Linked DNA regions of Chroococcidiopsis sp. TS-821. The protein of the gene in region 2 binds, or shares a complex with, the protein of the main gene of each other region. Links are inferred from orthologs where the notes say so. Each region holds a gene or a part of one and is shown on either strand. Other genes may lie near its edges. The genes, in order: pheT and pheS.

Region 1 (12,316 bases), on a different replicon or contig from region 2:
GGCCTACCTTGGTACCTCACAACTCGCCTGACAATTTATAACACTGATTTGTTAAAGCAAGCAGGAGTCAGTCAACCGCCAACAACTTATGCAGAATTAGCAACAGTGGCGCGACAAGTTAAAGAAAGAACTGGAAAGTACGCCTTTTTTACAACGTTTGTTCCCGAAGATTCTGCCGAAGTTTTGGAATCTTTTGTGCAAATGGGAGTCAATTTAGTAGACGCGCAGGGTAAAGCGGCGTTTAATACTCCTGAAGGTCGGGCTGTCTTTCAGTACTGGGTAGACTTGTATCGCAATGAACTGATACCGCCTGAAGTATTGACACAAGGACACAGATATGGTATAGAGCAGTATCAAGCTGGACAAACCGCGTTATTAGCTTCAGGTCCAGAATTTTTGAAAACGATCGCCAAAAACGCACCAGCGATCGCGCAAGTTTCAGCTACCGCACCACAAATAACAGGACCTACAGGCAAGAAAAACGTTGCGGTCATGAACATAGTCATTCCTGCCAACACCGACCAACCGGATGCAGCGTTAAAATTTGCACTGTATGTTACAAACAATCAAAATCAGCTTGCCTTTGCCAAAGCTGCCAATGTCTTACCCTCAACAGTCGCCGCACTCTCAGACGAATACTTTAAGTCAGTACCTGCTGATGCGTCAACCGTCGAAAAAGCCCGCGTTGTTAGCGCCAGCCAATTGCAGCAAGCCGAAGTCTTAGTTCCCGCAATGGAAAACCGCAATGTCTTACAACGCGCGATTTACGACAATCTGCAAGCGGCTATGTTAGGTGAAAAAACTGTAGACCAAGCTGTTGCTGATGCTGCGGCAGAGTGGGATAGTAGAGCTTAGAGGTCAAGGGTCAGAGGTCGGAGGTTAGGGAGTTAAAGAAAAGAGGCATTATGAGTTAAGAAAATTCTAATGCCTCCGGCACACTGCGCGAACAAGTCACAACTAATCACTAGTCGCTAACTACTCAAACCTCTCCACTCGCCCCACCTAAAATGGAATGTCGTCGATATCCTGCTCTTCGCTGGGTGGGAGCGGCGTTGAAGATGTTCTTACAGGTGGTTCATAAGTCGCCGTCGCAAAGTCAGCAATGACATCGGTGCGACTAGTTGTCGTCCGAGTAGAAGTCATCGTATCTGAATTCACATTCTTGGCAGTTTTTTCGGGACGCGAACTTACAGCAGCGGTTGCAGCTTTGGAGTTTGCTTTTGTCGCCGTTGTATCTACAGTTTTATCGACGGCGTGAATTCGTTGTATCGTCAATTCAGCACGTTTTTCTTTGAAGCCTTCCGAGCGCTCAACAGTGTTCATGCTTAGGCGACCTTCAATAATGACGCGATCGCCTTGCTGATAATTTTGTTCAATCTCTTGCGCCAAGTTACCCCAACCAACAGCTTTTAACGTTGCAGGAGAATCTTCTGCACGTAAAGCTGGAAATTGAATCAGCATTTCCGCTAATGCCATGTTGTCAGACGTATAACGCAGTTGTGGCGCTTGCACAATTTCTGCCATCAAAATACAGCTATTCATTCGCTTCTCCTATGTGTTCGCTCGATGAGAGGTTAGGGGTCAAAGGTTAGGGGAAGAATTGGTGACTAGTTGCTCTTGACACCAGCCACTAGCCACTAATCACTAGTCTACTCACTCCTAACTCACGATCGATTGCTGAGGACTGTTACTGTAAGCTTCCACTCCTTGTTGTTGTTCAATAAATGATTGAACGCGGGTGCGGTATTCCCTCAACGATTCATCTACCCAATTACGATCGTGACTGTTAGCGAACAAATGTACCAGTGGTTCGCCCGCATCGGGCAAAATGAGTACCCAATTATCATCTTCAAAGCGAATCTTCACGCCATCAACCAATTCTAGATTTTCTTCTTTATGAGTTTCGACCAAATGGCGCATCAATGCTCCTTTGACCGTCCAGGGACAGCGTACGGTGTAGCTGCGGTGGCTTACTTGTGGTAAGTCGTCATCGCGGATTGACGCGAGCGATCGCTCTTGAACCGTCAACATCTCAATCACTTTGGCAATGCAGAACATTGCGTCAAACCCAGGATGCAACTGTGGAAAAATAAATCCCATATCCCCACTTCCCGCCAGGACAACATTCGGGTTGGCACTTGGCAAAGAAGCTTCCATAAGTGCGGTAGGACTTGCCTTAGTGCGAATGACCTTACCATCATGGCGGCGGGCAATTTGTTCGACAGCACTCGATGCATGAATCGGGACAACAACAGTTCCGCGTGGATGTGCAGTCAGAATCATATTCACCATAAGGGCGGTCAACATTTCACCGCGAATCGGCGTTCCCAACTTATCAACCAAAATGAGCTGTTCTCCATTGGCAGATACCTGAACGCCAAAAGTCGCTCGCAATGCTTCGACAACATGACCTAGCTGCTGTAAGAGTGCTTCTTTCTCGACTGAAGACACCGCTGTTTGCTTCAAACTGGCATTTAACACGACGGCGTCGCAACCAAATTTTGCTAAAAGTTGCGGCAAAACCGCACCCGATACGGCATATGTATAATCAATGACAACTTTCGAGTTACTATGGCGAATGGCTTCTACGTTTAAATTTTTCTCAAAAGCACTACAGTAAGTGTCGATCATCTGAATCGGATAGACAACATTACCAATCTCGTGAATTTGCACGCGCCGGAGGTCTTCTTTAAAGTACGCGCCTTCGATTTTCTTTTCGAGTGCTTTTGAGATGTTGACGCCTTTGTTATCAATAAACTCAATCAACAGGTAATCGGGTCGATCTGGGTGCAATCGTACGTGAATTCCGCCAGCAACGCCCAAAGTTGGTGCAACAGTCCGCGCCATCGGAATTGCGGTTGCATCCAAGTTCTGAATATTGACACCCACAGACATTAAACCCGCAATCAGCGATCGCGTCACCATTCGGGAAATGCTGCGTTGGTCGCGCGATATCATCACTTGCGAACCAGGTTTCAATGTCGAGCCGTAAGCTGCGCCTAACTTCACGGCAAATTCGGGCGTGATATCAATATTAGCTAACCCAGTCACTCCACGCTGACCAAATAAATTGCGCTGTGCAGTTTGTCCCCAAATTAAATTTATGTTTAATGTTGCGCCTGATTCAATTTGTTTACTTGGCCAAACACGAACGTTAGGACTAATTTGTGCTTCTTCTCCAACTGTAGAAAGCGAACCAACCACAGCACCTTCTAATACTTGCGCGCGGCGGTCTACACGTGTTCCGCGACCAATCACACACGCTCGCAATTCTGCATCTTCGCCAATAATTGCACCATTCCAGATGATTGGTCGTTTTAAGTCAGCGTCCGCCCCAATCGTCACGTTGTCCCCAATTACCGTTCCAGCATCAATTCGCACTCGCGGTCCAATGCGGCAATTGTGACCAATCAACACTGGAGGACAAATTTCAACGCTCGGATCGATATAAGTATTCTGTCCTTGCCAAATCCCTGGCTTTGTTTCGGGGTACGCAAAGTCAAGTTTTACCTTGCCAAACAAGCCATCATACTGACTTTCGCGGTATGCATCAAGATGCCCAACATCACACCAGTAACCTTGTGCAATGTAGCCGTACATCGGCTCGCCTTTTTCTAGCAACAACGGAAACAAATCTTTGGAAAAGTCAGATTCTTGATTAGCTGGTAAATACTCTAAAACTGAGGGTTCCAAAATGTATATACCAGTGTTAACCGTATCAGAAAAGATCTCGCTTGTTGATGGCTTTTCTAGAAATCTCCGAATTCGATAGTCTTCGTCGGTAATCACGACTCCAAACTCAATCGGATTGGGAACGCGAGTAAGAACTAAGGTTGCTTTGGCTTGTTTGCGTTTGTGAAACTCAATTGCCGCGGTGAGGTCAAAATCTGTAACGCTATCACCACTAATGACTAAAAATGTTTCATTGAGAAATTCCGCGATATTCTTCACGCAGCCTGCGGTACCCAGGGGTTGATCTTCTTCAACGGCATAGATCATTTGTACGCCAAAGTCACTGCCATCTTGAAAATAATCGCGAATGACCTCTGGTAAATAATGCAGCGTGGCAATTATCTCAGTAATTTGATGTCGTTTGAGAAGATTAATAATATGTTCCGCAATTGGTCTGTTTAAAATAGGTACCATCGGTTTAGGAAGGTCACAAGTCAGCGGTCTTAACCGCGTTCCAGACCCTCCAGCCATCAGCACTGCACGCATAATTCCTCCTTAGGTGATTTGCCCTCATCACTGACATCGAGTCAATGAATCTGGCAAAAAGCAAGTCTTGTTATAGTTTCCTACGTATCTTGAAACTTAAGGTACTTCCACAGGATACATCCGTTAAGCGTAAACTTCATTAAGCATATATGTCAGTGTAGAGACGTACAACTATGCGCCTATCGAGAACAAGTAAATGTTGCTGCTGGCTATGATTCATGGATCTGTGCATGGTAGTTCGTCGGGCGCTGAACAACATATTGACAAAAAGCTGATTTAATGTATGGCGAGTCACCGCGCTTTTGAGCTACAACTAACTCAACGCTACTCATGGCGATCGCTCTAACGATTTCTCTTGGCTAATTTACACTAAGAGATAGTGGGAGAGGAACTTTAGCTCAAAATACCAATTTTTACTTTACGATCCTTTGTACAGGTGGTTTAAGGCAATGAACTGGATTGTTTTTGGCTTGATTGTTGTGTATGCAATAGGTGCTTGGAAATTCTGGAATGGATTTCATCGCACTACGTTTTCGCGTAGTTTTTCCAATCGCTTGTCTTTGTCATTATTATGGCCTGCATTGTTAATCTCGAATAAGTCTTATCGACAAAACTTCCGCAAAGCACTAAAAGGCTAACTGCGTTGCCTATTCCTCCCGCTATTGAGCCGCTTCCATCTGGTACTGTGTGTGGTAAGTTGTGGTTGATTGGCGGAACCCAAGAAAGTGTTGCGATCGCTGCGGCAATTGCACAGGCAGATATCTGCTGTATTATCTCTGTTACAACTCCTTCAGCGCAATCGCTTTACCATCCTGCACCGTGTTTAACAGTGTGGGTAGGGCGTTTAACGCGCGCTCAGATCCCTAATTTTATCAAACAACACCAAATTGCAGCAATTGTGGATGCTTCACATCCTTATGCTGTCGAAGTTTCGCAAAATGCGATCGCGGCGGCGCAACACTTGCAAGTCCCTTACTTACGCTATGAACGCCCCATCTTATCATCTAATAATGTAGATGGCAAAGCCGAACATTTCGATAGCTTTGAAGCTCTATTATCCACAAACCGCTTGCAAAACAAACGCGTCTTATTAACTGTAGGTTACAGACCGCTACACCTATTTCAAGCTTGGCACGATCGCGCCACATTATTTGCGAGAATTCTGCCTTCAGCGATCGCCATTGAAGCAGCAACACAAGCAGGTTTTACCCCAGATCGCTTAATCTGTCTGCGTCCTCCAATCTCTGCTGAATTAGAACTCGCGCTTTGGCGTCAGTGGCAAATTCAACTTGCGATTACCAAAGCCTCAGGAAAACCAGGGGGTGAAGAGACAAAACGCCTTGTCGCCACTCAACTTGGTATTCCCTTAATTACAATCAGTAGACCAACCGTTAATTATCCGCAGCAAACCAGCGATTTATCTGTTGCACTCGATTTTTGTCGTCAGTATCTCAACTAAAGCCCGTTCTCATCATTTAGGGAAGTCGTTTTAGTCTTGCTATAACTAAATTGCTAATTGCTCTCATTAAAAAGCTTGAATCCACTCTTTAATAAAGTATTCTGTCCAAACGCCATTTTTCCAATAAGGATCGGCTTCAACAAGTTGACGAACTGTTGCTTCATCTTCAGCTTCGTAGATGCCAAAAACCTTGGTTAAATCCTTCGTTGGACCAATTGTAATCAATACACCTGACTCTTTTTGCGCAGCTAGCCCGTCGAGATGAGCTTGTCGATGAGGAGCGCGTTTTTCTAGCACATCCTCGCAATAACTTCCCCACATTACGTACTTAGGCATACACAAGTTCAACTTCGCAGATTCACGCCAAATTTTTCTACCAAAGATTCTCGCACTTTTTGGTGTACGGGTTCGATGTCCTCATCTGTCAAAGTGCGATTTGGGGCGCGATACACTAAACGAAACGCTAAACTTCTTTGTCCTTGGGGGACGCGTTCGCCACGATATTCATCGAACAATTCAACAGATTCGAGCAATTCTCCCGCCGCCAGTGCGATCGCGCGTTCTATTTCCGCAACAGAGATTTCGAGATGCGCAAAAAATGCAATATCTCTGGGTGACGCTGGGTAAGTAGAATACGAACGGAATTTTGGTACTAAAACTTCGTCGCGATCCCAGTAATCTAGAATCACATCTAAATCGAGTTGAAAGACGTAAACAGCATCTGGTAAGCCTTTTTCTTGGCGTAATTGCGGATGGATTTGTCCAAAATTACCCAAATGATTTCCCTGCAACCATAACGACGCTGTACGACCTGGATGCAAGCGCGAATCTTGGTGGCTCGGTTGGTATTCTACTTTTAGCCCCAAGCGTTGAAAAACACTTTCTAAAACGCCTTTAGCTTCAAACCAGGTTAGCGGACGCTCTTTTCCACCCGATATCCACTTTCCTTGAGTTGGATCGCCGCCTAAAATACCGCCAATAGCCTCAGCTTCGAGTAATCCGTCTTCTTCTTGCCAGAAAATGCGCCCGATTTCAAAACCATTGAGGCTACCATTCCCCTGCTCTAGATTGTATTGAAAAGCATCGATTAAACCAGAAATCAAATCAGTCCGTAGCGCTGAATACTCCACAAAAATTGGGTTAGTAAGGACGATTTGTCGCTCTTGTCCTGGTTTGACGAGCGAGTAATGCATTAATTCAGTTAGCCCAGCGGCGCGGAAAGCTTCGCGGATTTGGCGCGTCAGTTGCTGTTCTAAGGAAAGATAGCCAGGTTCTGTTTTATCAGGTAAAGTATCGCAAAAGCGATCGTAGCCATACAGTCGCGCAATTTCTTCAATTAAGTCAATTTCACGCTCTAGGTCGCGATGACGATACGGTGGAACAGTGACAGTCAAAACTCTTTGTTGTTCGGATGATGGTTTTACCTGACATCCAAGGGCGGTAAGAATTTGCTGAATAGTTTCGGGTTGGAGTTCGCCAGTCGTGTCTTCTAAGTCAATTGGTCCTAAAACTTGGTTAACGCGATCGAGCCGTAATTCAATCGAACGTGATGTTGTGCCAATATCAGGTCTTGCGTCAGCAAATTCTTGTTGCACGGGAACGCCACCTGCTAGTTCCTGAATCAGCATTATGGCTCGACGACAGGCTAATTCTAATTCAGCCGCGTTGATTCCCCGCTCATATCTTGCGGAAGCTTCAGTACGTAAACCTTGACTGCGCGCCGATCGCCGAATCGCGACAGGATCGAACAGGGCGGCTTCTAAAACGAGATTTTGCGTACCCTCATGCACTTCGGTGGCTTCGCCGCCCATAACTCCCGCTAAGGCTACTGGTTCGTCGCGTGCGGTAATTAGTAAAGCTTGACTGGAAAGCGCGCGCATTTGACCATCGAGCGTTTTGAGCGTTTCCCCTGAGCGCGCGAATCGAACGCCAATGGTTAAATCTGCTTGAGCACCACTGACGGCTAAAAGGCGATCGCGGTCAAACGCATGAAGTGGTTGACCCCATTCGAGTAAAATATAGTTTGTAATATCAACAACGTTGTTGATCGGGCGAGTTCCAGCAGCTTGCAATCTTTGTTGTAACCATGCAGGTGAAGGAGCAATTTTGACTGACTCAATCACTGTACCAATATACGCAGGGCAAGCTTGTGGCTGCGATATTTTGAGCGTTAAATTCTTCTTGCCATCAGGAATAGAAATTTCTGGAGCTTCTGGTAACCGCACTGTTTTTCCCGTAATTGCAGCAACTTCGCGCGCGACACCTACCATGCTTAATGCATCAGCACGATTGGCAGTTGCTGTCAAGTCTAAAATGACATCATCTAAACCGAGCAACGGGCGCACGTCACTGCCTAATTCGAGTTCCTGCTCAAAAATATGAATTCCTGCGGATTCTTTAGCAAGTCCTAACTCAGCTAAAGAGCAAATCATGCCTTCCGAACGTACTCCGCGTAGTTTTGCGGCTTTGATTTTGACGTCAATTTTGGGCAGGTAAGTACCTACTGTGGCGACGGGTACATATATTCCCGCACGGACATTCGGCGCACCACAGACAATATTTAATGGTTCTGGGGAAGCCGTTCCGACATCGACTTTAGTAACGCTGAGTTTATCCGCATTTGGATGGCGATCGCACTCTAGCACTTTTCCCACAACCACACCTTCCGCCCATAGACGGCGATCTTCAATTTCTTCTACTTCAAACCCTGCCATTGTCAACGTTTCTGCCAATTCTTCAGGAGAAAGCGTCAACTCAACAAGTTCTTGTAGCCAATTTAGAGAAATACGCATGGAGTGTGATTGCTTAGACCTCAGCTAGACTATCTTATCAAAAGCAGGGGTCAAAGGTCAGAACTAGGCAATGCTTAGCCTGTAATCGGATTTTGCAGTAATAACTCTCTGTCTTTATAACATTCTCATCCCATCGTAGTTGGTGGTTTTGAGGGATGAGTCATAGAGAAAACTTTATTCTTCCCCTGCTCCTGTGCACCTCTCATTTTCCGTATAAATCACGTGGCTATGAGACATATTTCTTTAAATAATTGAAGCAGGGTGCGATCGCTCCCAGTGTTACCTGAAACAGCGAGTAAACGCTCATATGAGCTACTGCCTAAATCCCAACTGTTCCAATCCGCAAAACTCCAGTTCTCGTCAGACCTGTGCAGCTTGTGGCGCTCCATTATTATTACGCGATCGCTACCGCGCGCTGCAAGCACTAGCACAAGGTGGTTTCGGTGCAACGTTTTTAGCCCAGGATGTTACTTTACCTGGCGAACCCAAATGCGTTATCAAGCAGCTACGACCTTCGGCTACATCGTCAGAAGCTTTAGACATGGCACGAAAACTTTTTGCCCGGGAAGCTAAAACTTTGGGTAAAATAGGCAGTCATCCACAAGTTCCCAGACTACTTGACTACTTTGAAGATAGCGAACAATTCTATTTGGTTCAAGAGTACATTAATGGTTTAACGCTGCAACAAGAAGTCAAACGCTCTGGTCCGTTTAGCGAAACTGGGGTAAAACAATTTTTGAGTGAAATTCTGCCAACGCTGCAATATCTCCATAGCCAACAGGTCATTCACCGAGACATCAAACCCGCGAATATTATTCGCCGTCATGAGGACTGTAAACTCGTTTTGATCGATTTTGGTGCAGTGAAAGACCAAGTGAGTCAAACAACGAGTATGTCAGAAAATACAGCATTAACAGCTTTTGCGGTGGGAACTCCAGGTTTCGCGCCGCCTGAACAACTCGCGATGCGTCCTGTCTACGCAAGTGACATTTACGCTCTTGGGGTGACTTGCATCTATCTTCTCACAGGAAAATCTCCCAAGGATCTCGACTATAATTCCTCAACGGGAGAAATGGTGTGGCAAAACAAAGTACAGATTAGCGATCGCTTTCGCAAAGTCTTACAAAAAATGGTAGAAGGTTCGGTGCGACATCGCTACCAATCACCTAATGAGGTTCTCACCGCACTCGAACTCGAACCCTACATGGATAGCTTAGCGAATAGCATGGCGGCGCAGCCTTCAGCGGTACGTAAACCCAAATTACCCCGCAAGGTGAAGCAAGCGACACCGACAACAACCCCAGTAGCGACTACAACAAGTGCTTACACAGGAAGTAGCGCTGCGCAATCGCGGGCACAACTGGCTGCGGCTATTCGTGCCAGAAGAGCCAATTTGACTGAAGCATCGAATACATCAATACAGTCTCCACTACCATCAGTTGCGCTGACTTCTGCACCTTCAACAGTTGGAGCCAAGCCTAAATCACCACCAAGAAAGCTCGATGCGAATAATTTAGTCTTATCTTATATCAAAGGTAGAAGAGATTTTGCTTCTTACGATCTCAGTTTACTTGACCTACAGCGAGTAGATTTATCGGAAGTTAACTTTCGCGCAGCAAAATTAGACCGCACAAATTTTTTTAAATGTATTTTGTCAGGTAATGACTTTAGCCACGCTAGCCTCAAGCGTACTAATTTTAGAGAAGCGATCTTAACAAAAGCGTACTTTCATTCTGCCGATCTAGAAGGAGCCGATTTTCGCGGTGCTAACTTAAGCTACGCTGACTTCAGCGAAGCTCATTTAAAAAATGTGAATTTGTGTGGTGCTAACCTTACTGGGGCAAAAGTTTCGGACGAGCAACTAGCACAAGCTAAAGTAAATTGGATGACCGTACGCCCTAATGGTAAGCGCGGTTGGTTTTAGCAATAAATATCAAAAATATATAGTACTTAAATTCACAAAAAATTCATCATTATTAGCTTAGAAAGAGTCATCCTTTAACACTTATTTTACATAAGTGAAATATATTTAGTACAGAACTAAGGCATGTAGTTTTAAATAATTCAAGCGCAACAATTTACAGAAATAGTTTCTTAAGTTTCTATCTTTGAAAAGAGAGAAGCAAATTTATGTTGAAAAAGTTTATAGTAGCTACGGCTTCTCTGGTAGCAATATTTTACACAAATTCTGCTTCAGCAAGGCAATGGATAGTGCTAAATTCTGAACCTTATCTTGCCGTGGATGTTGATAGCATTAAAGGAACAGGAGATACTAGAACTTTTTGGAGCAAGTTAATTTATACTCAAGTTTCCAACTCTAGCTCGTCTATTTCATTCAGCCGACCAAGAACTCAATCTGTAATGTCATTAACTTATGTTGATTGTGCAAGCAACAAAATAGGTGTATTAAGACAGGTTGAATACGATTCAAAAGGTAATGTATTAAGTGATGATGACTTCAGTCATCTCAAAGTACCACGTAGTTTACGTTCGCCTGTACCTGACAGTCTTGGTGAAGCAGAATTACTTTATGTTTGCAGTTTAAGAACGGCTAATGGTGGAAGACAAACTGTAAGTAGTTCTCGCACCAGTAATAGAGCAGCTGTCACTAGTAGAAACGTCTCATTTCCTCGTAAAAGCTGTGGAGATCCATTCCAGAGCCAAGGAACATATTGGCCAGTATTTATAGATGGAGGTAATCTCCGTCAAATTCGAACTCATCTATGTAATGATGCATTTTCGATTGTGAGAGAACGGGGTATTAAATCAGTTCAAGTAGCATCTTTTACGTCTTATGAACGCGCGTTGTCTTTCGCGCAACAAGTAGGCGGAACAGTAGGTGCAGCAACACGCTACGTGAATGGGCGGGTTGTCAATTAGTTGATTATACCTTTTGCTAAAAGCGAGCAGTTGCATTGGATACAACTGCTTGACATAATCTTAATCTTGCTTACTGTGCTTTAGCGGAATTATAGGCGTGCCGACTTGTAACACGCGGACTGTTTCGCCTTTGGCGATCGCCGATTGACCGACGGGAATAACGGCGAGACCGTTGGTTTGTGCTAAGTTAATTAAGTTGCCTGAACTGTGGCTGCCTTCAGCTAAATGAAACTCGTAGGCACAATCGATGAGGTGGAGTTGTCCCCAAAGATAAGTTTCGCGCTGACCGTCAGATTTTAAATCGTGCTGCGATCGCGCTTGCACAAACATCGGTCCCCAACTGTGGGCAAGTCCGGAAAGCTTGCGTAAAGCAGGCTGGACAAACCGCCAAAAGCTGACTAAAGCAGAAACCGGATTACCAGGCAAACCAAAATACAATACGGGTTTATGTTTAGTCGCTGCCGATGCAGAAAATGTCGCGAATGTCAAGGGTTTCCCTGGCTTAACAGCAACAGCACGAATATGAATCGTCGCGCCTAACTCGGCAAGAATTTGTTCGACGAAGTCGTAGTCACCAACCGAAACACCACCAGAGGATAAGACAACATCAGCAGTAGCGATCGCCTGTGAAATTGCGCGGCGCAAAACATGAGGTTTGTCAGGAAAAATGCCCAAGTGCAATGGTTCTGCACCAGTTTGCGCGACGAGCGCGGCTAAAGCATACTGATTAGAATCAACGATTTGACCGAGTTGTAAAGGCTGATCGGGGGTAATTAATTCGTCACCCGTCGAAAGAATTGCGACGCGCGGGCGGCGATAAACTTTGATTTGGGTACACTGTGCTGCTGCTAATACTGCAAGTTCTGGGGGTTGGAGCGCAATTCCTGGCAACAACAGGGGCGTTCCTGCTTGATAATACGATGCTCCTTGACGGACAAAAGCTTTTTCTTCGGGTGGTGCTGCCAAA
Region 2 (12,150 bases):
ATAAATAGTAATGCCCAACCTGCCGAATAACGCGCAGCGCGAACATCAGGAACCGTGTAGAAACGGACAATCACGTGAGGTAATCCAGCAGTTCCCACCATCAAGGCAATTGTAATGAATAAAACGTCTAACTGCGTTTTATTGGCAAATGGCTGCGTGTATTCCTGAAAACCTAGATCGAGTTGAACTTGGTTCAAATTAGCAACGATATCGCTAAATGTAAAAGCAAGTTGTGGAATTGGGTTTCCTGTTAGTAAAAGCGCGATCGCCGATGCTGGAATCAAGAATGCAATAATTAATATACAGTATTGGGCAACTTGCGTCCAGGTAATGCCTTTCATTCCGCCTAAGACTGAGAAAAAGGCGACAATCACCATCCCGATAATGACCCCTGTCGCGATATCTACCTGTAAAAAGCGGCTGAAGACAATACCCACACCGCGCATTTGTCCAGCAACATAGGTAAGCGATACGAATAAAGCAGCAATTACTGCAACTAAACGAGCAATGTTGGAATAATAGCGATCGCCCACAAAATCCGGTACAGTATACTTGCCAAACTTGCGCAGGTATGGCGCTAAAAGCAACGCTAATAATACGTAACCGCCAGTCCAACCCATTAAATAAATTGAACCGTCGTAGCCCAAAAACGAAATTAACCCCGCCATCGAAATAAACGAAGCCGCAGACATCCAATCGGCTGCTGTTGCTGCGCCGTTAGCAATTGAAGGAACACCTTGACCAGCAACGTAAAAACCCGAACTATCTCGCACGCGCGATCGCCAGCCAATATACAGATATAACGCGAACGTCAGGGCAACAAATCCAATCGTCCAAAGTTCAACTGACATATCCCCTCACTTTCTAATTCCGTATTTGCGATCGAGGCGATCCATTTGAACCGCGTAGACAAAAATCAGCACAACAAACGTTAAAATTGAGCCTTGCTGTGCCATCCAAAAACCGAGGGGAACTCGACCAAGTTGTACTGCGTTGAGTGGTTCAACGAGTAAGATACTGAAAATGAGCGATACTAGCGCCCAGACAATTAAAAGATTTCTGATTAAAGCTGTGTTAGCCCGCCAGTAAGCTTGGCTTCGGTCTTTATCCATATTTTTTCAAAAAACATTCACATGTACGAACGCAACTTTGATAAATCATATTGATATAGGTATCAATACTCTTATCGTTTTAAATATGTTGCGAGCAAGACAAAATATTGTATCAGTTGGATTAAGAGAAAGGAATTTTGTTAAGTTAGTAGGTTTCCTGTGTTACTAGACACTTAACAGAAGGTGCAGGGGCGCAAAAGGAGAAACGACCTTAAATCAGTCTTGGAGTTAGGCTAATCAACGCTAATGTGTATGTCCACCCTTGTGGACTTGGTTTGTTAGGCTGCGACCTCAGGCGCCGAGCGAATTGCGATCGCATTTGCGTTAATCTCTGGGAAAACTTAAGGTAAATGATGAGTTCCTACTCGGTTGCTGATGAATTCAAACGCGATCGCCGCTCATACGCTACGAGATACCTTACAGAAAGTTTGGGGATATTCAGAATTTCGCCACCCCCAAGAAGAAATTATCTGTAGTTTACTATCACAGCAAGACACCCTGATCGTTATGCCTACAGGCGGGGGAAAATCGATTTGCTTTCAACTTCCAGCATTACTTCAGCCTGGGTTAACGCTGGTGGTGTCACCGTTAGTCGCTTTGATGGAAAATCAAGTCAAAGAATTACGCGATCGCTATGTACCTGCTGCGCTATTACACAGTGAACTGCCGACACATCAACGAAAACAAATCTTACAGCAAATAGAACGACAGCAGCTAAAGTTGTTGTATCTTTCACCCGAAACGCTTTTTAGCGCACCCGTATGGGAACGCTTGCGTCAACCGCAATTACAAATCAACAGCTTAATTCTTGACGAAGCGCATTGTTTAGTACAGTGGGGAGATACGTTTCGACCAGCATACCGCCGTTTGGGAACAGTACGCCCGGCACTGCTACAATCAAAACCCAAAGGAACAAAAATTGCGATCGCCGCCTTTACCGCTACCGCCGATCCAATAACCCAAACTACGATTCAACAAGTTTTACAACTCCAACAGCCACAAGTTTTTCGCCAAAATCCTTATCGTCCAAATCTCCATCTCCAAGTGCAAACGGTATGGACACCACGCGGACGAAAACAAAAGTTATTAAAATTTCTTCAAACCAAGCCTCAACAAGCTGGATTAATCTACGTCCGCACGCGTAGAGATAGCGAAGGTCTAGCCGCCTGGTTAAATCAACAAGGTTACACTACTGCTGCATACCACGCAGGCTTAAGTGCAGAAGAACGCCGAGAAATTGAGGCTGAATGGTTAAGCGGTAAAATTCCCTTTGTGATTTGCACCTCAGCGTTTGGTATGGGGATTAATAAACCTGATGTCCGTTGGGTCATTCATTTTCACGCACCACTACTACTATCTGAATATATACAAGAGATTGGACGCGCAGGGCGTGATGGTAAACCTAGCATCGCGTTAACACTTGTCAGCGAACCGACAGGATGGCTAGATCCCCAAGATAAACAGCGTCAAGAGTTTTTCGCGCAAAAACTACGGTCGCAATACAACCAAGCCCAACAGCTAGCCAAAAAACTGCCTAAAAAAGGAGAAATTCCGCGAGATTATGAAAGTGCGATCGCGCTATCACTTTTGCACAGCACAGGTCAACTTGAATGGCAAGACCCTTTCCATTACATTATTCATCAACCACGCCTACAATCATCAACAAAACTCAATACTGACAATCTAATTAATAAATATCTCAATAGCCGTTCGTGTCGCTGGCGGTTTCTTTTAAGTGCCTTTGGCTTCAACCAACCAGAATTTAACTGCAAACATTGCGATCGCTGTTATTAGTTTGCGATTTAAAACTGCTGTAAAAAGCGCAAGTCACTGTTGTAGAAACGCCGAATATCATCAATTTCGTGCAATACCATCGCCAATCTTTCTACGCCCATTCCTGCCGCGAATCCGGTATAAACTTCAGGATCGTAACCTACGGCTTTTAGCACGTTAGGGTCAACCATACCACAGCCCATGACTTCTAACCAGCGACCTTTCCATTGCACGTCTACTTCAGCTGAAGGTTCGGTGAAGGGGAAATAACTAGCGCGGAAGCGAATTGGCGAATCGCCGAATAATTCTTGCAAAAATACTTTAACTGTGCCTTTGAGATCGGTAAAAGTTAAACCTTCGTCGACTGCTAAAATTTCAATTTGATGAAATACTGCAGCGTGGGTAGCATCGACAGTATCGCGACGATAGCAACGTCCTGGAATTGCGACGCGCACTGGCGGATCGTTGTCTTCCATGTAGTGAATTTGGACGTTGGAGGTATGCGTCCGTAGTAGATTTCCATCAGGAAGAAATAAGGTATCCTGCATATCACGCGCAGGGTGATCTGGTTGGAAATTGAGTGCTTCAAAGTTATAGTAATCTGTCTCCATCTCTGGTCCTTGAGCTACGGTGTAGCCTAGACCAACAAAGATATCCAGCACGCGGTCCATTGTACTGTGCAGCGGATGAACGCGACCCAGTGGGCGGTAAACGCCAGGCATTGTGACATCAATGGTTTCCGCTTCTAATTGCGCTTGAATCGCCGCTGCTTGTAACTTTTGACGCTGGTTTTCGATTTCCGCTTGCAGGGCTTCTTTGACAGTGTTGGCGATCGCCCCAATTTGCGGACGTTCTTCAGCACTCAATTGCCCCATACTGCGCAATAATCCTGATAACTGACCCTTTTTACCGAGGTAAGCTACACGCAGTTCCTCTAAACGATCCAAGGAATCAGCAGCAGCGATCGCGCTTATGCCTTCTTGTCGTAAACTTTCCAGTTGAGCCTTTAAAGTGCTAGGCTGATTGCTCATGCTTGTCGTATTCAACAGTAATTCTCTGAAAGCCAGCTATTCAAATCAATATAAGTGTATCGTATCAGTTTAAAAGCGAGTAGGAGTAAGTGACTAGTGGCTATTGATATAGTGATTAGCTTTGAGTTGAAGACGTAAGAGTTGTAAGTCAACGCTCATTATTTATTCTCCCTTGCTTTTTGCGTCCTCTGCATCCTCTGCTTCTTCAACTCTCTGACCTCTGAGCTCCAACCCCTGACTTCTATGAAACTACTTATTTGTAACGACGATGGTATTTACGCGCTAGGGATTCGGACTCTAGCCGATACTTTAGCAGCAGCCGGACACGACGTTGCGGTTGTTTGTCCAGATCGCGAGCGATCGGCAACTGGGCATGGATTAACATTACATCAACCGATTCGTGCAGAACTTGTCGAGTCTGTATTTCATCCTAGTATTAAAGCTTGGGCTTGTTCGGGAACGCCTGCTGACTGCGTTAAACTCGCATTGTGGGCCTTACTGGATAGTCCACCAGATTTTGTGCTTTCTGGTATCAATCAGGGAGCAAATTTAGGGACTGACATTCTTTATTCTGGTACCGTCTCGGCGGCTATGGAGGGAATCGTTGAAGGTATTCCTAGCGTAGCGCTGTCACTCACAAGTTTTACTTCTAAGGAGTTTCACCCTGCTGCGACGTTTGCGATTCACTTACTCGAACAGTTGACAAGTCACCCTTTACCTGAAGTCATGTTACTCAATGTAAATATTCCGGCTGTCGAGTTAGCAGAAATTGCCGGAGTAAAAGTCACGCGTCAGGGAATCCGTCGCTACGTTGATGTTTTTGAAAAGCGTGTCGATCCTCGCGGTAAAACTTATTACTGGTTAGCCGGAGAGTTGCTTGAAGATGTCACGCCTGCTAAACAGGGTTTAAATTTACCTCAAGACATTCCAACAGATGTTGAGGCGATTCGCCATAACTTCATCACTATTACACCTCTACACTACAACTTGACATATCTCGACGCGCTGCATGCGTTGTCTGAATGGAAATTTGACCAAAAGAAAGACTAAAGTTGAAAATCGTAGAAAAACTTCTCTAACCTCTGACCCCTAACTCCCGATCAATCTGTTACCATTGACCTATTTATGTCAAAATGTAAAGCGTGTGGGTTACTTCCTCTCTAACTAATGCTTTGACACCGACTGCGATCGCCCTAGGAAACTTTGATGGCATTCACCTTGGGCATCAAGAAGTGATTCGTCCAATTTTGTATCGGCTCAAAAATCAGGAAGAGGTTAAAAGCCTACTATCTTACCCCTTATCGGTTCCTGCGGACACGCAAACGCCAATATCTAGTGTCGCTTGTCCTGAACGCGCCTATAGTACTGTCGTTACTTTTCATCCGCACCCGCAAGAGTTTTTTACAGGAAAAAAGCGATCGCTGCTGACACCTTTAGAGGAAAAAGTTCAGCAACTTCAGGCTTTGGGTGTCGAACAACTCATCCGAATTCCGTTTACATGGGAGTTAGCTTCTTTAAGTCCGCAAGACTTTGTCGAAAAAATTCTGATTCAACAGTTGTGCTGTCAAGCAATCAGTGTCGGCGAGAACTTTTGTTTTGGCAAGCAGCGTAGTGGTACGGCAAAAGATTTGCAAGCGATCGCGGCGAGCTTTGACATTCCAGTAACGATTGTTCCTATTTATACGCGAGGAGGCGATCGCATTAGTAGTTCAGCGATTCGTCAAGCCCTCGAACACGGCGATTTGCAACGCGCTCAAGAATTATTAGGACGCCCCTACACTCTGACAGGAACTGTTGTCAAAGGACAACAATTAGGAAGAACAATTGGTTTTCCGACTGCTAATGTCGCCGTCCCACCCGAAAAATTTCTTCCAGCGAATGGCGTTTACGCTGTTCGGGTGTTTGTTCAAGACATAGGTAACTATCAGGGCGTGATGAATATTGGTATTCGTCCTACAGTCAGCGGTACGCATCCATCTGTAGAAGTATATTTATTTGACTGGTCGGGAGATTTATACGGTCAAACGTTAACTGTTCAGCTAGAAAAATTCTTACGTCCAGAACAGAAATTTGCTTCATTAGACGAATTAAAAGCCCAAATTCAACTTGACTGTACTGCTGCAAAAGAGGCTTTACAAGGGAACAATAAAAAATGAACTTGCCAAGTGTTCTCAATCTGTAACACTTCACGGCTTATTTAAAAAACCACAGTAGTGCATGAAAAAAATTGAGATTCTGACGCAAAACCTGAGTCGTACAATTGTTGGTAAAGCTGAACCGATCCGCTTAGTGTTAGTTTCCCTACTAGCTGGAGGTCATGTACTGCTAGAAGATGTTCCTGGCGTAGGTAAAACTTTACTTGCAAAATCACTAGCGCGTTCTGTCGCAGGTAAATTTCAACGCCTACAATGCACTCCTGACTTGCTACCGACAGATATTACCGGAACAAACATTTGGAATCCCAAAACAGGCGAGTTTGAATATCTTCCAGGTCCCGTATTTACGAATGTACTATTAGCAGATGAAATCAACCGTGCGACACCGCGTACGCAATCGGCGCTATTAGAAGTGATGGAAGAGGAACAAGTTACCGTCGATGGCGTTTCACGTCGCGTTCCGAGTCCTTTTTTTGTCATTGCGACACAAAACCCGATTGAATATCAAGGGACTTTTCCCTTACCTGAAGCGCAAATGGATCGCTTTATTTTATCGTTGAGTTTGGGTTATCCAAGCGAAACCGAAGAATTAGCTATGCTGCAACGGTTGCAAGAAGGCGTTACCGTAGCTGATTTACAACCTTGTATTACACTTGCAGAAGTTGCTGAATTACGCCGCAGTTGTGCGGCTGTCAAAGTTGAAAAATCGTTACAACGCTACATTCTCGATCTTGTCCGCGCTACGCGCGAGTCGGAAGAAATTATGCTAGGCGTGAGTCCGCGCGGTACGGTAGCATTACACAAAGCAACACAAGCACTCGCTTTTTTGTGCGATCGCAACTACGCGATTCCTGATGATGTTAAGTATTTAGCACCTTACGTCTTGTGTCATCGCCTGATTCCTGCTGGCGGACATAAAGCTAAATCTATCGTAGAAAGGCTATTGCGATCGGTTCCCATTCCCTAAATCCCTAAATAAAGTCAAAGTCGAAGACGTTCAAGGTGATATGCGATCGCTTCCTTGGACAGAACACTTTGATTGCATTATTAACTGGTTCACCGCCTTCGGCTACTTTGACGATCGAGACAATCGTCGGGTGTTAGCAGAAGCCTACCGCACGCTCAAACCAGGTGATAAGTTGTTAATAGAATTGCAAAGCTTGTACCGAATTTTAAAAGAATTTCGCGCTAATTCTGTTACAGATTGCAACAATAATTATTTGATTGATCGCACTCGATTTGATGTGTTTACCAATTGAACATACACTGAGCGTACTGTCATTTGGGATGGACAAGTGTGGCAGATAAATTACTTTGTACGTCACTTGACTTTTACTAAATTACACGATTGGTTATTACAAATTGGTTTTCGAGAAATACAAGCTTATGGAAATGACGGTAAACTACTGACACTCGATAGCTGCCGCATGATTGTACTAGCAATTAAGTAAGCTTCTGAGGAATTATAGTTGAGACATTACACTTTTTGATATTAGGTAATAGATCATCAAAATGCAGTGAGTATTTAGCCATTACTAACTATGGCAAAGGTCATAATAACCCTGGTTTTAACTTTGACCTTTGACCCCTACTATTTACGTGTTGAGGAAGTGTTCGAGAGATATGATGCAACCACGCACTAAAACGCAGAAGCGATCGCATTTTGTTCTTGTTTCAGTCCTTTTGCTATGGAGTGTCACAATGGGTTGGGGGCTAGCACTTGCTACCAATGCCCAACCTTCTCCTGAAGCGAATACAACGACAGAAGAAATTGGCACTGTCGATATTGTGCCACCACGCTATCAATTAGGACAAGAGCTTTATTTAGAAAATTGTGCAACTTGTCATATTGCTTTACCACCCGCAGTCATGCCAACGCAAACTTGGCAAAGATTATTACAAGATCCACAACACTACGGCGTCACGCTTCCTCAACTCGTCGATCCCACACGCTTGCTAATTTGGAACTATCTGCGCAATTTCTCGCGCCCTTTACTCAAAGAAGAAACGACACCGTATCGTCTGGGAGAATCGCGTTACTTTAAAGCGTTACATCCTAATGTGACACTACCTCGTCCTGTCGATGTAGGTGGCTGCGTGAGTTGCCATCCTGGTGCAACAGAATACAATTTCCGTCGTCTATCACCTGAGTGGGAAACACAGTAAGAAATATGCCCCAAAATTTAAAAAGGTTATGAGGAGTGTCAAAACGTGAAACGAATTAAAGAAATTTTAGCGGCTTCAGCTTTGGTAGTATTAGCTGCACCGCACCCAGTCAACGCACAAATTATTCCTCAACCGTGGGTTTCGGTTGGTGGTAGGGAAGGGGATGTAACTTTTTCAGTAGGAGCAAGAGCATTCGATTTTGGTGTAGAACTAGGAAGAGGACCAAATGGTGCTTCTGGCGTCGATGTCCTTAGATTTTTGAGTTTGCCCGTGATATCTCCTTACGTTGGAATTGGGCTCTATTCTGAGGATCAGGGTATTGCGTTATCGGGTGGTTTACAGGTGAATACAGCGAATAACCTTGTTGTCGGTGTAGGCTATAACTCAGTTAGAGGGGTAAATGGTCAAGTAGGAATCCGATTCTAATTGCAGGGCGATCCACACCTCGATCGCCGCCCTAGCTTGAAGCAAGGTGATACGATGGATATAGTCTAAACTTGGAGCATCTAGCCAAGAGCGACTGCGATTATGTTTGAGTTTCTAGGAATGCTTCACTTGTAGACATGTATTTAATTAAAATCAAGTGCTTGCAGCATACTAAACTCAATATTTAAGCTCAAAAATAAGAATAATTCCTAAAGTTTCCCGAACCCTACCATGCTGAAAAACTTGCTGGGCGATCCTAACGCTCGTAAGCTCAAAAAATTCCAGCCTTACGTTACAGACATCAATCTTCTTGAAGAAGATATTCAAGCGCTTTCCGATCAGCAACTTAGTAGCAAAACAGCGGAGTTTAAGCAGCGGTTGGATAAAGGCGAAACCTTGGACGATCTGCTTCCAGAAGCCTTCGCGGTTGTGCGAGAAGCTGGAAGGCGCGTATTAGGAATGCGCCACTTTGATGTTCAACTTCTCGGTGGTGTGATCCTGCATCAAGGACAAATCGCCGAAATGAAAACCGGTGAAGGTAAAACGCTGGTAGCAACGCTTCCTGCCTATCTCAACGCGCTTTCGGGCAAGGGAGTACACATTGTTACGGTCAATGACTACCTAGCACGCCGTGACGCAGAATGGATGGGGCAAATCCATCGCTTTTTAGGGCTGAGTGTGGGGCTAATTCAGCAAGGCATGGGACCATCCGAGCGCAAGAAAAACTATGATTGCGACATCACCTATGTCACGAATAGCGAAGTAGGCTTTGACTACTTGCGCGATAACATGGCTTCCTCGATTCAAGAAGTCGTACAGCGCCCGTTTAATTACTGTATTATTGACGAAGTTGATTCGATTCTCATTGACGAAGCGCGGACGCCGTTAATCATTTCTGGACAAGTCGAACGCCCCACAGAAAAGTATCTACAAGCTGCGCAAGTTGCCGCCGCGTTAAAAAAAGACGAACACTATGAAGTCGATGAGAAAGCTCGCAACGTCATTCTCACCGACGAAGGTTTCGCAGCAGCAGAAGAAATGCTGCAAGTCAAGGATTTGTACGATCCTAACGATCCTTGGGCACACTACATCTTTAATGCACTCAAAGCTAAGGAACTGTTCGTCAAAGACGTCAATTATATCGTCCGTAACGGCGAAGTTGTAATCGTAGATGAGTTTACAGGTCGAGTTCTGCCAGGAAGGAGGTGGAGCGATGGACTCCATCAAGCTATTGAAGCGCAAGAAAGAGTCGAAATTCAGCCAGAAACGCAAACCTTAGCAACGATTACTTATCAAAACTTGTTTTTGCTATATCCCAAGTTAGCAGGGATGACTGGAACAGCTAAAACCGAGGAAGCAGAATTTGAGCGAATTTATAAGCTAGAAGTTACGATTATTCCTACGAATCGTCCTACCAAACGTCAAGACTTGTCTGACATGGTGTACAAGACGGAGGAAGGAAAGTGGCGAGCGGTTGCCGAAGAATGTGCTGCAATGCACGAAATTGGTCGCCCCGTATTGGTAGGAACGACTAGTGTCGAAAAATCTGAATACCTCAGTGCTTTACTCACGCAACGTAATGTACCGCACAATCTGCTCAATGCCCGCCCTGAAAACGTAGAACGCGAATCAGAAATTATCGCCCAAGCAGGACGTAAAGGCGCGGTAACAATTGCAACAAACATGGCTGGTCGCGGAACCGATATTATCTTGGGCGGTAATGCGGATTATATGGCGCGACTCAAGCTGCGCGAATACTTTATGCCCCGCATTGTTTTACCAGAAGATGAAGATGTCTTTGCAGTAGAAAGGGCATCAGGACTACCAGCGTCGAGTAGCAGTAGCGGTCAAGGTTTTGTTCCTGGTAAGAAAGTCAAAACGTGGAAAGCCTCACCGCAAATTTTCCCTACGCAGCTATCGCGCGAGTTAGAGCAACAACTTAAAGCCGCTGTAGAATTTGCTGTCCGCGAATACGGCGAACGGAGTTTACCTGAACTCGAAGCAGAAGATAAGGTTGCAGTTGCCGCAGAAAAAGCACCAACAGACGATCCGGTAATTCAGAAGCTACGGGAAGTTTATAACGCATTGCTGCGCGAATACGAAAAATTTACGTCGCGCGAACACGACGAAGTTGTTCAGCTTGGTGGTTTACACGTCATTGGCACTGAACGTCACGAATCGCGACGCATTGATAACCAATTACGCGGACGCGCTGGAAGACAAGGCGACCCTGGTTCGACACGCTTTTTCTTGAGTTTGCAAGACAACTTATTACGGATTTTTGGCGGCGATCGCGTTGCAGGATTGATGACGGCGTTCCAAGTCGAAGAAGATATGCCGATTGAGTCTAAAATGTTGACTCGCAGTTTAGAAGGCGCGCAAAAGAAAGTCGAAACTTATTACTACGATATTCGCAAGCAGGTGTTTGAGTACGACGAGGTGATGAATAACCAACGTCGGGCAATTTACGCCGAACGTCGTCGCGTTCTCGAAGGTCTTGACTTGAAAGAATTGGTGATTAAGTACGCTGAAAAAACGATGGATGAAATCGTGGATTACTACATCAACCCCGATTTGCCATCAGAAGAGTGGGATCTGCCAAATTTGGTGAGTAAAGTTAAAGAATTTGTCTATCTCCTGGCTGATTTAGAACCAAATCAGATGGAAGATCTCTCGGTTGGCGAAATTAAAACCTTCCTGCACGAGCAAGTGAGAATTGCGTATGATGTCAAAGAAGCGCAAGTCGATCAAATTCAGCCAGGCTTGATGCGCCAAGCTGAGCGATTCTTTATCTTGCAGCAAATTGATACACTATGGCGCGAGCACTTACAACAAATGGATGCGTTGCGCGAATCAGTAGGGTTACGCGGTTACGGTCAAAAAGACCCGCTGATTGAGTACAAGAGCGAAGGATATGAGTTGTTCTTGGATATGATGACTAATATTCGTCGTAATGTGGTATACTCTCTATTCCAATTCCAGCCGCAGGTTCAACCAGCCGTGCAAGCACCATCAGGAATGGTTTAAACCCATGTCCGCAATTACATAAGCTTCGGTTAGACCGCTTCGGCGGTCTTCTTTTGTATGGGTGTGGCTGTCGTGATTGAGGTATGCTAGGAGCTATGAAGATCAAAGTCATCAATCCTAACACCACTGCTAGCATGACGCAAAAGATTGCCAAGGCGGCGATCGCGGTGGCGAGTCCTAGAACTGAAATTATTGCGTGTAACCCTGAGATGGGACCTGTTTCGATTGAAGGACACTACGATGAAGCGCTGAGTGTTGTTGGCATTCTTGAAGAAATTAAAAAAGGAGAAGCCGCAGGTGTTGATGGTTATGTAATTGCTTGCTTCGGCGATCCTGGGTTACTCGCTGCACGGGAATTGGCAAAAGGTCCCGTTTTAGGAATTGCAGAAGCGGCTATGCACGCTGCGAGTTTAATCGCGACTGGATTTTCAATTGTGACGACGTTGAGTCGCACGCGGA

Evidence for each region.
Region 1: the proteins of pheS (region 2) and pheT are in contact, whole or in part, in a crystal structure (PDB 6P24), measured with the Escherichia coli proteins. The link is inferred for Chroococcidiopsis sp. TS-821 from one-to-one orthologs.

What each region holds. Positions count from the first base shown.
Region 1 is NZ_MVDI01000012.1:99,321-111,636, reverse strand. Bases 5,746-8,836 are described here. They hold pheT (phenylalanine--tRNA ligase subunit beta), read right to left. Parts: upstream 8,470-8,836; coding sequence 6,022-8,469; downstream 5,746-6,021. Other genes in these bases: B1A85_RS21025 (serine/threonine-protein kinase), read left to right, coding at 8,777-8,836; B1A85_RS21035 (YciI family protein), read right to left, coding at 5,746-6,013. Also shown: B1A85_RS21060 (ABC transporter substrate-binding protein), read left to right, coding at 1-855; B1A85_RS21055 (single-stranded DNA-binding protein), read right to left, coding at 1,003-1,542; B1A85_RS21050 (mannose-1-phosphate guanyltransferase), read right to left, coding at 1,660-4,218; B1A85_RS25725 (hypothetical protein), read right to left, coding at 4,428-4,550; B1A85_RS21045 (hypothetical protein), read left to right, coding at 4,668-4,856; B1A85_RS21040 (cobalt-precorrin-6A reductase), read left to right, coding at 4,862-5,677; more of B1A85_RS21035, read right to left, coding at 5,744-5,745; more of B1A85_RS21025, read left to right, coding at 8,837-10,393; B1A85_RS21020 (surface-adhesin E family protein), read left to right, coding at 10,600-11,349; gephyrin-like molybdotransferase Glp, read right to left, coding at 11,410-12,316.
Region 2 is NZ_MVDI01000008.1:28,605-40,754, reverse strand. Bases 1,916-4,840 are described here. They hold pheS (phenylalanine--tRNA ligase subunit alpha), read right to left. Parts: upstream 3,917-4,840; coding sequence 2,915-3,916; downstream 1,916-2,914. Other genes in these bases: surE (5'/3'-nucleotidase SurE), read left to right, coding at 4,160-4,840; B1A85_RS17930 (ATP-dependent DNA helicase RecQ), read left to right, coding at 1,916-2,906. Also shown: B1A85_RS17940 (sodium:solute symporter family protein), read right to left, coding at 1-851; B1A85_RS17935 (DUF4212 domain-containing protein), read right to left, coding at 858-1,112; more of B1A85_RS17930, read left to right, coding at 1,488-1,915; more of surE, read left to right, coding at 4,841-4,966; B1A85_RS17915 (bifunctional riboflavin kinase/FAD synthetase), read left to right, coding at 5,059-6,072; B1A85_RS17910 (MoxR family ATPase), read left to right, coding at 6,134-7,039; B1A85_RS24015 (hypothetical protein), read left to right, coding at 7,368-7,523; B1A85_RS17900 (diheme cytochrome C), read left to right, coding at 7,699-8,238; B1A85_RS17895 (hypothetical protein), read left to right, coding at 8,293-8,664; preprotein translocase subunit SecA, read left to right, coding at 8,896-11,691; B1A85_RS17885 (aspartate/glutamate racemase family protein), read left to right, coding at 11,787-12,150.